Regions from separate parts of the Corynebacterium casei LMG S-19264 genome, predicted to be linked through region 3. Evidence: predicted binding sites of a transcription regulator. Region 3 holds the regulator's gene; each other region holds the start of a gene.

Region 1 (4,150 bases), 1.0 Mb from region 3:
AATTCCCTAACTCAAGAATCAGGAGACGCACCATGGACGAAATACTGATGCTGTACGGCGGCGGCGCGGGAATGGTTTCATTCCTTGCACGTGTGACGGGCATTGATGCATCAGCCATGGTGCGTCTTCGGCAATTAACGGATGGCTCCGATGGCCAACCACCGGTGGTGGATGTTTTCGCCACCACGCCATTTGAGGTGGTTGCCTCGCGTCGCATCCAGGGAACCGTCAGCCGCGATGGTGCGGTAGTCGGCGCCGACACCATGCTTGAGGCCCTCAACGCCACGGAATTTGCCGCTGCCACCCCAGATGCGCCGATTGAGCTGAACCTGGGCCGCCCGCGCGATCCATCTTGGCCGGGTGCACTGCCGCCAGCGTCTGGTTTCAAGCTCATTGATAACTTGCCGGTCGAGGTTGCACGCAGTCTTGTCGATGAAGGCCAAAAGCTTGCCCGCCAGTTCTCCGGCCCGATGGGGCCGCCGCAAAGCTTGATGAATCAGACCGTGGTCACCGCTGAGTCCGGTGATGTCAGCGCAGAGATTCCCATGCGCATGATTTTCGCCTGCACGAACTTAGGCCTCATTCCTAATTTCGCGGCGCCGATGAACGTGCCACGCCACCTGCGCATCTCGGGCCTTAGTCGCTGGGTGCGTATCGATGCCCCCTTCGGCACCGTCTATCACTCCAATCGCTTGTCCCTGTTTTAGGCACGCCTTTTAGCCCGGGAACCCTTGTCAGATCCCGGGTGTAGTGTGATGCTTTGACGTGGTCTTAAATCAGGTCCATCGCTCCCATCGTGCTCAAGTCATGCGTGTTGCCCAGCAGTTTTCTACCTGGGGTAACAAGCTTGACCTGTCCGCGGTGGCGTATCATCCGCCCTCGACTTTTCTCGCGGCGCCTTGCCCGGGCGCCGTCGTCGTTGACACCGTTGTGATAGGCGCACAGCGTGGTGAGATTCGAAGGATTCGTCTGCCCACCATTCTTATGCGCAACTAGGTGGTGTACCTGGCATCTATCGGCTGGTACTTTGCAGTCCGGCCACGGGCACACAAGATTCTCCGCCATGGCTAGAATCCGTTGCTTGCCTGACGCGAACCGAGCTTCGTACAAGTTCACTGGCCCGGCGGTGGGATGGAAGAGTCCGGCGTAAATCTTGTCGCCAAGGGCACCAGAAACCGCAAGGTTAACGATCTCAGCACCAGTCATAGTCGTGCCGTCGGAGGCGCCGATGATGGATTCGTCGCCTTCGCCGCGAATAATCGTTGCGGATTGATCCAAACCGATGGCAATAACAGTGCGGTATTCGGGTTTGAGCACACCACCGCCACCATCGATATGTTTCCAAAACGCTTCTAACAGTGCCTTCGACCTCGGCTCTGATGAGGTCTCTATGGCATCAAGGGTCTTCTCAAAGTCGGTGATGCGGCGCTGGGTATCGGTGATGCTCATCGTGACCATGCCGTTCTTTGGGCGGCTTATACGCATACCCGGCTCTTTCGGCTTGTCGCCGACAATCTCATCGACGCGCTGGTTGCCCAGGGCGTTGACTTCTTCATAAGTGCCCTCGTGCGCTATGAGTTCGGCACGTAGCTTCCACGCGGCACCGCGCTTTTTCTTTAACTTCTGAGCGTGACTATCAATCATTTGTAGACGTTCCATACTCAACCCGCGCTCTTCGGCGAGTGCTACGGACTCGCGCTGAAGGCGTGGTGAGTCGGTGGAGCCGAAGAAGACGTCCGCTAATTTGGAGTACTTTCTCGCCGTCTTTAACGCCATGTCATCGGCGGCCATGTCATAAACGGATAGTTCCGCCATGTCTCTTAAAACGCTCACCGCCTGGGTGGCGTGTTGTATGAATGCTTTGTAATTTTTCATAACTTCGACGCTAAACCCAAAGCGCAACCCCACACCAGGGCAAACATGAAAAGCTGTGGATAACTACGTTGACGCGTCACTCAACAGGCCAAGTTATCCACAGATGGAGCAATTTCGCCCAAAAGTGCGTTCGGCCGGGGTACAGGCGTGCGCATTTTGAACCAATTCCCTTGTGGATCGTGCAGTGCGCGGATATTGATTGCCCGACGAGGATGTGCAAAGCTTCTGGATGAATCACCGATGGGGCTGCTTTTACGAGCGTAGGCCGGATTTTATCTTCTAATAGGCAACAAAACCAGTATCTTCGCTCGCAGAAAGGCACACCATGCGCATTGGTATTCCCGCAGAAATCATGAACAGTGAAAGCCGCGTGGCCGCCACTCCGGCGTCCGTGAGCACCCTTGTTCAGGATGGTCATGAAGTCTTTATTCAGGCGGGGGCCGGCGTGGGCGCCAGCTTCTAGGATGAGGAATTCAAGCAGGCGGGTGCCACGGTGCTGGATTCTGCGAAAGAGGTCTGGGAAACCGCGCAGCTGGTGCTGAAGGTCAAGGAGCCACTCGAGGAAGAATACGGGTATCTGCACGAGGCTTTGGTGCTGTTTACGTACCTGCACTTGGCAGCATCAAAGCCGCTGACCCAGGCCCTGATTGATTCCGGTTGTACTTCCTTGGCGTATGAAACCGTGACCGATAGGAATGGTGGTTTGCCGCTGCTGACGCCAATGTCGCAGGTGGCTGGGCGTTTGGCTGTCATTGAGGGTGCACACCACTTGATGTCCACGCAAGGCGGATGCGGTGTGCTGCTGCCTGGTGTTCCCGGCGCCAAGCCTGCCCGCGTGGTGGTTATTGGCGGTGGCCAGGTGGGGGCATCGGCAGTAGCCATGGGAACTGGGCTGCGAGCAGAGGTGACCGTATTGGATTTGGAGCCGCAGATTTTGCAGCGTTTTGATGACCAGTACCAAGGCCGCGTTCGCACCCAGATTTCTGACCCGGTGACTTTGCATGAAGAGCTCCTGGAAGCAGACCTGGTCATTGGCGCTGTGCTCATCCCGGGCGCTGCTGCGCCGAAGCTGGTGACAGAAGCGATGGTCAAGGGCATGAAGCCGGGTGCCGTGTTTGTCGATGTTGCCATCGACCAAGGTGGTTGCTTTGAGAACTCCACCAAGACCACTCATGATGACCCGACTTACAAGGTCCACGACACCCTGTTTTACTGTGTGGCTAACATGCCAGGCGCGGTAGCGAATATGTCCACCCGCGCGCTGACGACCGCGACGTTGCGCTATGTCCGCGATATTGCATCGGAAGGCGTTGATGGCGCTTTCGAGCGCTTTGCCGGATTGCGTGATGGCCTAATGACCCGCGGCGGCAAGTTGCTGTCCGATCCTGTCCGTGAAGCGCTGGATCTCTAGTGGTGTAAGAAAACAGCAAGATGCCCGAGCCAGCACCTGATGTGCGGGGCTCGGGCATCGTTGTACCTAGCGCCTTCCTCGAGGAAACTGATTAAGGCGCTTTGTTGATGAGCATGCCAGCTAGCTGGTTCATGTGCTGCCAAATCATTTGACGGTATGGCATCGGAAGGGTTTCTTCATCGATGTCATCGAGAGAATTCTTCATCAACTTCAACCAGCGGTCATGGGCTGCCATATCAATCGGGTAATTCATGTGGCGCATGCGCATGCGCGGTGAACCGCGATTTTCATTAAACAGCGCCGGCCCGCCCCAATACTGGGCGAGGAACCAGAGGAGGCGATCCTCAGCACCGGCGAAGTCTTGGTCCGGGTACATCGGACCCAAGATGTCGTCTTCCGGTACCTGTTTATAAAATCCCGACACTATCTTTCGAAAGGTCGGCATTCCGCCAATCGCCTCATAGACGCTGTTATTCGCAGACATGAGTTACTTACTCGTCCTTCTTCAACTGTGGGGCAGTGATACCAATACCATACGGGTAGGGGGTAGCAATGCCAGCATCGTTCATGGAATTGAGAACGCGTGCCTGCAGAATACGCTGGACATCCCACTGGGAGCCAGGCAGTGTCTTCACGGAAACACGGAAGGATAGGTAGTCCGGCTGGAAGTCGGTAACGCCGTTGACTACTGGTTCATCCAGAATCAAACCGGCAACTTCTGGCGTCTTCGCGGCAGCCTTCACGCTGCTTTCAATGACCTCATAGGCCTTTTCGGTGTCATTAGACAGACCAACTGGGACCTGGACGCGGGCGACAGAGAATTCGTCGGAGTGGTTAGCAACCTGAAGGATTTCACCGTTGCGG
Region 2 (4,150 bases), 210 kb from region 3:
CTGAAATGAGCTTGTACACAAACACACCAATGGTGACGTTGTCGCCGACTAGGCGAGTAACCCCATCACCAATCCACAAGTGCAGCGGGCCATAAGGCGTGGTGGTGTTGCGCCAGTCCTGGGAGACTTCCAACAAGAAGGGGCCGGGGTTCACCGCAGGGCCCTCGGTGTAAGGATCGAATCCGTCGCGGACCATCGCGCCCTGCATGAGGTAGGAATACACGTCCCGGGAGGACAGAGGAGCTGCCAGAAGAAGTGGCAGGATCCACGCCCACATGGTCTTTTTCATGGTGGCGAACGCGGATTCATCGACCTCCGCCGGCGGCACGGGACGCGCGGCAAGGGCAAAACGATGAGTTGCCGGAGGCTCTTCTACTCCTCGCGTGTTGCGTCGAACGCTCGCGGAGACAATGAACTTGCCCGCCAAAATCCATGCGGCAATAAGAAGGAACATGCCGACCCAAAACAGCGTCATGCCAATGTTTCGGCCGTGCCCAGCTGAGAAGAAGCTGATGTTGAGTGCTTCTAAGATTCCGCCGCGGTTACGCGTAGCGCCGCCCGAATAGGAAGCGAGGGTGAGCACGATGGCGCCCACGACGCCTACGGCGAGGGCGCTAGGAAGCTTGATTGTCTTTGCTTGCTTCACCATGTGAAGTCCCTATTTTGCTCGTGCCGTGGACTTAATGGCCAAAGAACGCAGAAGTTCAGTGACATCAGAATTAACGTTTGCCTTAGCCAGGTGCGCTAATCCAGATTGGGTGAGGTCATCGATGCGCTTTTCGATTTCGGCCGGCGCACCGGAATCCTCAATCATCTGTGCCATCTTTGACAGCACTACGGGGTCAGCGGTGGTACCAAGATTCTCCCGCAAGAACTGTGCGGCGGCAGGATCCTGTTCATCCGCGCGCTGCAGTGCGATGGCCATCAAAACCGTGCGCTTGCCTTCACGAAGATCATCGCCGGAAGGCTTGCCCGTAATCTTTGGATCACCAAAGACGCCAAGCTGGTCATCACGCAGCTGGAACGCGATACCAATATCGCGGCCGTATCCACGGAATGCCTCAACGAGTGATTGCGGTGCACCAGCGATAGCCGCACCAAGGTGAAGCGGGCGCTCAATGGTGTAAGCAGCAGTCTTGAAACGGTTGACAGAATCAGACAACTCGACTGATTCAATGGCAGCAGCTTCCAAAGAGACATCAAGCAGCTGGCCGCCGATAACCTCGGTGCGCATCTCCCGCCACGGCTCACGGGCACGCTGGATCGCTGCTTGAGAAATGCCTGAATCCAAGAACATGTCTTCTGCCCACACCAGCGACATATCACCAATCAAAATGGCAGCGGCGCGGCCGAAGTCTTCGGAGTTACCCGTCCATCCCAGTTCGCGGTGCTTTGCCTCGACTGCACGGTGCACGGTTGGGTTGCCGCGGCGTGTATCGGAAGCATCCACAATGTCATCGTGGATGAGTGCGCAGGACTGGATGAACTCCAAAGAAGAAGCCGCGCGAAGCACAGCCTGTGGGTCTTCATCACCCAGCAAGCCATCCGCAGCGACGAAGCCCGCCCACGCATAGAGCGGGCGGATGCGTTTGCCGCCATCGAGGATGAAGCGCTCAAGGTGTTCAATGGCTTCGGTGACTGGCTTACCGATTTTGGCGATCTGAGGTTCGCGGTCCTTCAAAAAGTCGGCGAGTTCAGCACGAACGTGCTTAGGAACGTCGGCTAAAGGAAGTTGGTGGAAATCCTCAGAATTAGTCATGGCTTTTAGCCTACCTTTAGCTATCCTGACTTTAGGAAAGCGGTAGCTGCGTCTTCAAGATTGCAAAAGGACGTTCGTCACCGGGGTACTGATGATGACGGACTAAGTCTGTAAAACCCATAGAACGGTAGAGGCTAAATGCACGGTTGGATTCGCCCGGAACCTCAGGTGTGGATAATAGTGCCCACTTGCCGGGCGCGTTCCATAACAGCTGTTTGAGCAACTCCCGGCCAAGTCCGTGGCCTTGCATGCGGGGGAGAACATGAATCTCTGCGACTTCGAAGTAGCTGCGAAGAATCTCCTGTTCTACTTCGGTTGCCCCGCCTCGTTTCTGCAGTGCTAGGCGCAGTTGGCGGTCCCACCAGGAATCCGGTGTGCCAATGAAACCGTAGGCAACGGCCAACACTCCGGAAGCATCCTCGGCAATAAGTGCGGTAAATCCAGGCCGAATGATCTCTCGCTGCCATGAGTAAACCCGTCCATCACGGATCGCAGGGTCATAGCCCATGGCGCTGATATAGATATCCACCAAAGGTCCGGCGTTGAGCGCGAATTCTTGTGGTGAAAGACGGCGGATTGTTAATGACACATCCTCCATCTAACAAAACTTTTGCCTTCAGTGGGGGAGATTGCCCCTGATAGTCCCGAATTAGTTCTTCTTTCCAGTGCCAATTTCGGTGAGCCGATCGTGGATTTTCGAAAACGTGAAAGTCTATGTGCTGCAAAAACCTTTACCTTTTCGAACATGTGAACTATACTGGCGAATGAATGTACGAACGCACTTTTAATATAAGAGGCACGTAAACGAACACTGCTCCAACGGCAATCAGAAAGAAGAAGGAGGCAAGGCAATGGCACAGGTAATTTCCGCTACAGCACGACGAGTTCAACGACAGGGTGGGCAAGGAGCTAAGCGTCAGCGTTTTCTGACTCAGGCCGCGCTTCTTCTTGCTGATGCCAAGTCAGATGCCGCGAAGGGCCGTATGGATCAGGCTTTGGAAAAGGCTTACCAGGCGGCACTGCGAACCGCTGGTGCCTGTGTTGCTGGCTCTGCGACGGTGTCTAAGCGTCGACGCCTTCCCACCTCCGCGTGGGACCGTTTGTCCCTGGTTGGTGTGGCTGAAAAAGAGTGGGCAGAGAAGTTTCGTGCCTATTCCCGCACGCGCTCTCGCCTGGCGTCCGGAATGGACCGGGAAGTCGCAGACTCCGTAGTCTTTGGCCTGATGGATTTGGCCGCCCGCTTCTTGGAAGTCTCCGAATCCGGAACTCATGACTTTGATGGAATAGGCGGACAGGCTGCTTAAGCCGGGCAGGGGTAATCCAGTGAGGGTAACTGTTGTAAAAGGTGATGCAGGAAACTGCAGAACCGGGAACTAACCGCTTAGTGTGGGCGTTGTAGTAGATAGAACAAGAAATAATGTCACCGAATCGATAATCGGGTGCGTAAGCGCCTCGGTTATACTTGAAGGAAATACACGGTGACGGTTTGTTGACTTAGCTAAAACGTAAATTATTAGCCCGGACTAATTGGAGGAACAGTGTCTCTTTCAGAGCAAGAGCAGCGCGCACTTCGCGAAATCGAGAAGTCGCTGCTTGCTGAGGATCCCAAGTTTGGCGCCTCCGTGTCCAGTGACTCTTCATTTGTTGGCTCCGGCGGCGCAATCACTTTGCGCGGCATCGCGCTCGTCGTTGTAGGTTTGGTCATGCTCGTGGGCGGCGTTGCCCTCGCGCAGAGCAGCCTATGGTTCGTACTACTATCCATTGCCGGCTTCCTGGTTATGTTTGGTTCAGGTATCTGGATGCTTCGCGGCTCAGGTACCGGCTCCCTTGGTTCTTCCAAGAAGGGCAAGAAATCAAAGTCAGGTCGTTCTGGCGCTGCTGACAGCAATGGTGCTGCCGGCAAGCTTGAGGAAAACTTCCGCCGCCGATTCGAAGAGCGCTAAATAGTTACAGCTCTTTAACTAACCAACAGCCCGGTCCGCGTTTAGCGGGGCCGGGCTGTTGGCGTTTTGGACTCTGGAGGCAAGTCCCCACTTTCGCCCACCCGCAGTCCCCACTTTGCCCCACCAGTCGCCTCGCAAGTTGGTCTGGTGCTGCCGATATCCTTTTGGGTGTCAAAATGCCTGTTCGCAAGTGAGTCGCGGGGTCGGTGTGTGCTTAAGCAAGCCAATTTGTTAATGGTGCTGCAGTGGTGGGTGTTGCTGTAGGGGTGCAGGGGGATGGCTGTCAAGGTGGTTTTGGGGAATTTCCCCCACTGATTTTCTGTGCGTTGAGCTGCGAATATGCTGGCTTTATTGAAGTGACACGCGGCTAAAACTGTTATAGGTGGGTGAAAGTGGGGTAGAGTGGGGCGCAGCGGGTGAGAAGTGGTGAGAATCTAGCATTCACACG
Region 3 (4,150 bases):
GCTGCTGCTTTGATGGCCGATACCATCATGCCGCACCTGGACTTCGTATCCATCGGTACCAATGACCTCACTCAGTACACAATGGCTGCAGACCGTTTGTCTCCACAGCTGGCATACCTGACGGACCCGTGGCAGCCTGCAGTTCTGCGCTTGATTCAGCACACCTGCATTGGCGGCGTTGACAACAACGTCCCCGTTGGTGTGTGCGGTGAGGCTGCAGCAGACCCACTATTGGCCTGCGTTCTTGTAGGACTTGGCGTCAATTCCTTGTCCGCGGCCTCGACGGCAATCGCTGGCGTGGGTGCTCAGCTCGCTGAAGTGACCCTGGAGCAGTGCCAGAAGATGGCCGAGGCAGCCATCTACTCCGTGGGCGCACCAGAGGCACGCGAAGCTGTCCGCGCACTGTTGGATGAATACAACTCTTAAAACACGAGCTTGAACTCATCACCAACAAGCCGGTCAAAGCAGTAACTGTTCTGCTCTGACCGGCTTGTTTGTTTTAGCGTTTGACTAAGAACGGTGTGCATCAGGAACAACGACTACTTCAATCTCGCGATCACGCAGGGAGTTCAAGAAGACCTCAGATGCGCCGCTATCAGTGATAACGACATCGACCTCAGAAATTGGGGCGAAACTAACTAAGTAGTCCGTGCCCAACTTCGATGAGTCACACAAGACAACTACCTTGTGGGCGTTGGTAACGAAGGCAGACTTGATGGCTGCTTCCTGCGCATCCGCAGTGGACAACCCATGGTCCAAAGTGAGGGCGTTGGTGCCGATGAAAGCGACATCTGCACGAAGCAACGCCATCGTGCGCAGTGCCGTATCGCCCACAACAGCCTGCGTGATGGCGCGAACCGTGCCGCCAAGCAGCTGGACATACTGCACACCGTTATTCGCCAGCGATAATGCAATGGGCAGACTATTCGAGACGATAGACAACTGATGCGCAGCAGGGGATTGACCAATCAGATCCGCCACTGCGCTCGTGGTTGTACCCGCGTCGAGAAAGATACTGCCGTGGCCCTGGGGGAGAAATTCCATAGCGGCACGGGCGATCGCCATCTTTGCGGTGGTTGCTGAACGCAGACGCGTGTCAAGAGTCAATTCAGAAGTTTGGAAAGACTGTGATGCCACGGCGCCACCGTGGACACGATGCACAACGCCTTCTCGGTCGAGTACCGCAAGGTCACGACGGATGGTTTCAGCAGTGACATCGAAGCGCTCAGACAGCTCGGTGACGTTGACACGACCCTCTACTGCAGTCAATGAAGCAATTTGTCGGCGACGCTCCTCAGCGTACATATGGCATTCCCTTCCATCACGGGCCTAGGTCGAATCAGTCAAGGTCAATTCCCCCACCCGATAATGAGATGCGCAAGAAATTTAAACGGAGGGCGGAAATGTGGAGTTATGTCCTAATTTGGCAGCCTTAACTCCAGAATGCCATGGTTTTCAGAACTAAACACAGATTCAGCATCAACGGCATAATCACTTGTAGCCCGCTGTACAGTATTGTTGCTGCTATTAATAGCGGTCAGCGGGTTAATATCGGACACAGAATGTGGGAATACCTGCGATTTAAGAGCCAAAGGAAATTACCCTTTCGGGGGGAGTAGATTTCCGATATCCCACAAACTGAGAACACAAAAAGAGGCCGCGTCCTCCTTGGGTAGAGGGCGCAGCCTAGGTTCTAGCGAGTGCTCGTGTTAAATCTTGCGGATTACAGAGACAACCTTGCCCATAATCTTGGCGTCATCACCTGGAATAGGTGCAAATGCCTCATTGTGGGGAAGTAGCCACACGCCACTGGAGTCCTGGTGGAATTCCTTGACTGTGGCTTCCTCATTGTCCAGGAGTGCCGCGACGAAGTCGCCGGATTCCGCGGTGGGCTGGGAACGGATAATTACCCAGTCGCCGTCAAGGATGGCTGCGTCCTTCATGGATTCGCCAACGACCTTGAGCATGTAGAGCTCGCCCTTGCCCACAATCTCATCGGGGAGAGGGTAGTAGGAGTCCACATTCTCTTCTGCCGTAATCGGAGCACCCGCAGCAATACGACCGACAACCGGGATGTAGCTAACGCCTGCTGCACCTTCCGGAAGGGTGGCGTCAATCGGAGCCTCTGCGGTGCTCTTGCGTCCTGGCTTCGGCTCATCATCCATTGCAAACTGGCGAAGATCCACAGCGCGTGGCTTGTTTGGATCTCGACGAAGGAAGCCCTTCTGCTCCAGCTGGTTCAGCTGGTAAGCAACGGAAGAGGTGGACTGAAGTCCAACCGCGTCACCGATTTCGCGAATGCTTGGCGGATAACCGCGCAAAACAACAGCATCTTTGATGACTTCGAGGATCCGGCGCTGTCGCGGCGACAGCTCGGAAATATCTGGACGGGGAGTAACTCCTCGTGGTTTGGCCATTTTCTTAGCTCCTTGGACATCTAAGCCTGCATCCAAATTGCGTGATGCTTTAGCGGCTTAGTTCGACTGAACTTACGTCAAGTGGACTGCGGGTAATCGGTGAAAGTGAAATAGCTATAAAAGCGATACCGTATTTGTATCACGTTTTTCACCGATGTTCGACTATTTCCGGCTATTTCTGGACAAACTTTCGAAATCCTGTTATAAATCGAACATACAAAGAAAATCGAACAGTTGCGCTAATGGCAAGCTTCAGTGTCTGGATAGATGGATAGTGTTACATGCGTGACCGAAAGGAAATTACTATGGCTATCGCTCTTAACCGCGGAAACGCAAATTCAGCACGTACTTCTACCTTCTCCCCGCATCGCGTGAATCGTGTTCCATCCGTATCTGTGTGGGAACCTTCACTTCGGGAACCGCGTGTAAACAATGTTCGCACTTTAGGGACCGCCCCTAGAACAGTGCAGCGAAACACTTTCGAACATCATGCTTCAAATCCAGAATTATCTACTCCCGAAAATGGTGGACGCGCTGCAAGTGTTCGAAGCAACATCGCGCTGGGCGCAGTATTTGGCGCTGCCGTATTCATGGGCACTCTTTTCGCCGGATTCAATACATCAGAAGAGCCAATGTCGCAGGTTACCTCCGTTAGCAGCTCGCCTGCGGCCGGTGAGGTTATTGCTCGATAAGGTGAGCGACAAAGCATTCGGATTTGTGCAACATCGCTGGCCATAGCGGCACATTGGGCAGTCTGAATAAGTTTTCTTAAGGGCAGTACACTAGTTCTAGTTAAGTATTCATCACGCTTTAATTTGGCGTGAGAATCCCACAGTTAGGACCTTTGGTGTACTGCCCTTTTTGCCATTACGAACAATCCCGTGTGATCGACTCCCGCGTTATCGATGCAGGCTCAGCTATACGCCGTCGCCGTGAGTGCGCCTCATGCCAGGGACGTTTCACCACCATTGAAAAAGCCATCCTCTTGGTGGTCAAGCGTAATGGTTTGGCTGAACCGTTTAGCCGTGACAAACTGATTCGCGGTGTTCGTCGAGCTTGCCAGGGGCGCGACGTCTCCGATGATGCTTTGAAGCGCCTAGCGCAGGAGGTAGAGGAGCGGGTGCGTAGTCACGGCAGCTCCCAGGTCAACGCTAATGATGTCGGCCTAGCCATCCTGGAGCCGCTCCGCGACTTGGATGAGGTTGCGTATTTGCGCTTTGCTTCCGTCTACAAGTCTTTCGATAGCGCGGATGACTTCGAGTCTGAGATTCGCCTCATGCGTCGCCGCGAACGCGACGTTTGATTATCGTTAGAGCTTGTCGACGGCCTTTTGGATTCGGCGTAACGAGACCGCGTGAGCGGTTCCAAGGCGTTGTGCGAAGAGGGAAACGCGGAGCTCTTCGATCATCCAACGGATGTCTTTGACCTCCCGTGACTTCGCACGACCGGCCGGTAGATTGCGCAGCCTGTTGTTGAGGTATGCATGAGCATTTTCTACTTCTGCTTGGCGGTCCGCGTCTTTGTCTGGGTCAATTCCCATCTCATCCATTCGGATATTCATGGCCTGCAGATACCTCGGTAGGTGCTTGAGATGCTGGATGCCGTGGACCGTAATGGCATGCTTCGGGAGCAAGAAGTCCAGCTGCTTCTTCATGTCATCAATAGCTGGGCCGGTCCACTTCTTGAGCTCATCACTAACATGAGCAAACTGCACCATTGCCGGAGCCAGAGCG

The links. The regulator LexA, encoded in region 3, represses DNA repair genes until DNA is damaged. The targets are predictions, from matches to a motif close to CGAACANNTGTTCG.
Region 1: the regulator LexA is predicted to act here: its motif matches at 1,995-2,008, upstream of CCASEI_RS11090 (HNH endonuclease signature motif containing protein).
Region 2: the regulator LexA is predicted to act here: its motif matches at 2,500-2,513, upstream of CCASEI_RS05405 (SAV_6107 family HEPN domain-containing protein).

Annotation. Positions count from the first base shown of each region.
Region 1 covers NZ_CP004350.1:2,415,675-2,419,824, reverse strand. The annotation lists gene CCASEI_RS11095 (hypothetical protein) at 33-707, shown strand; gene CCASEI_RS11090 (HNH endonuclease signature motif containing protein) at 772-1,875, opposite strand; partial or broken gene ald (alanine dehydrogenase) at 2,201-3,286, shown strand; gene CCASEI_RS11080 (globin) at 3,378-3,770, opposite strand; gene CCASEI_RS11075 (mechanosensitive ion channel family protein) at 3,778-4,150, opposite strand, start outside.
Region 2 covers NZ_CP004350.1:1,171,440-1,175,589, forward strand. The annotation lists gene CCASEI_RS05390 (alpha-(1->6)-mannopyranosyltransferase A) at 1-649, opposite strand, end outside; gene CCASEI_RS05395 (polyprenyl synthetase family protein) at 659-1,759, opposite strand; gene CCASEI_RS05400 (GNAT family N-acetyltransferase) at 1,791-2,348, opposite strand; gene CCASEI_RS05405 (SAV_6107 family HEPN domain-containing protein) at 2,611-3,063, shown strand; gene CCASEI_RS05410 (DUF3040 domain-containing protein) at 3,298-3,702, shown strand.
Region 3 covers NZ_CP004350.1:1,386,006-1,390,155, forward strand. The annotation lists gene ptsP (phosphoenolpyruvate--protein phosphotransferase) at 1-426, shown strand, start outside; gene CCASEI_RS06400 (DeoR/GlpR family DNA-binding transcription regulator) at 511-1,305, opposite strand; gene CCASEI_RS15020 (hypothetical protein) at 1,419-1,559, opposite strand; gene lexA (transcriptional repressor LexA) at 1,710-2,417, opposite strand; gene CCASEI_RS15025 (hypothetical protein) at 2,882-3,109, shown strand; gene nrdR (transcriptional regulator NrdR) at 3,265-3,720, shown strand; gene hrpA (ATP-dependent RNA helicase HrpA) at 3,727-4,150, opposite strand, start outside.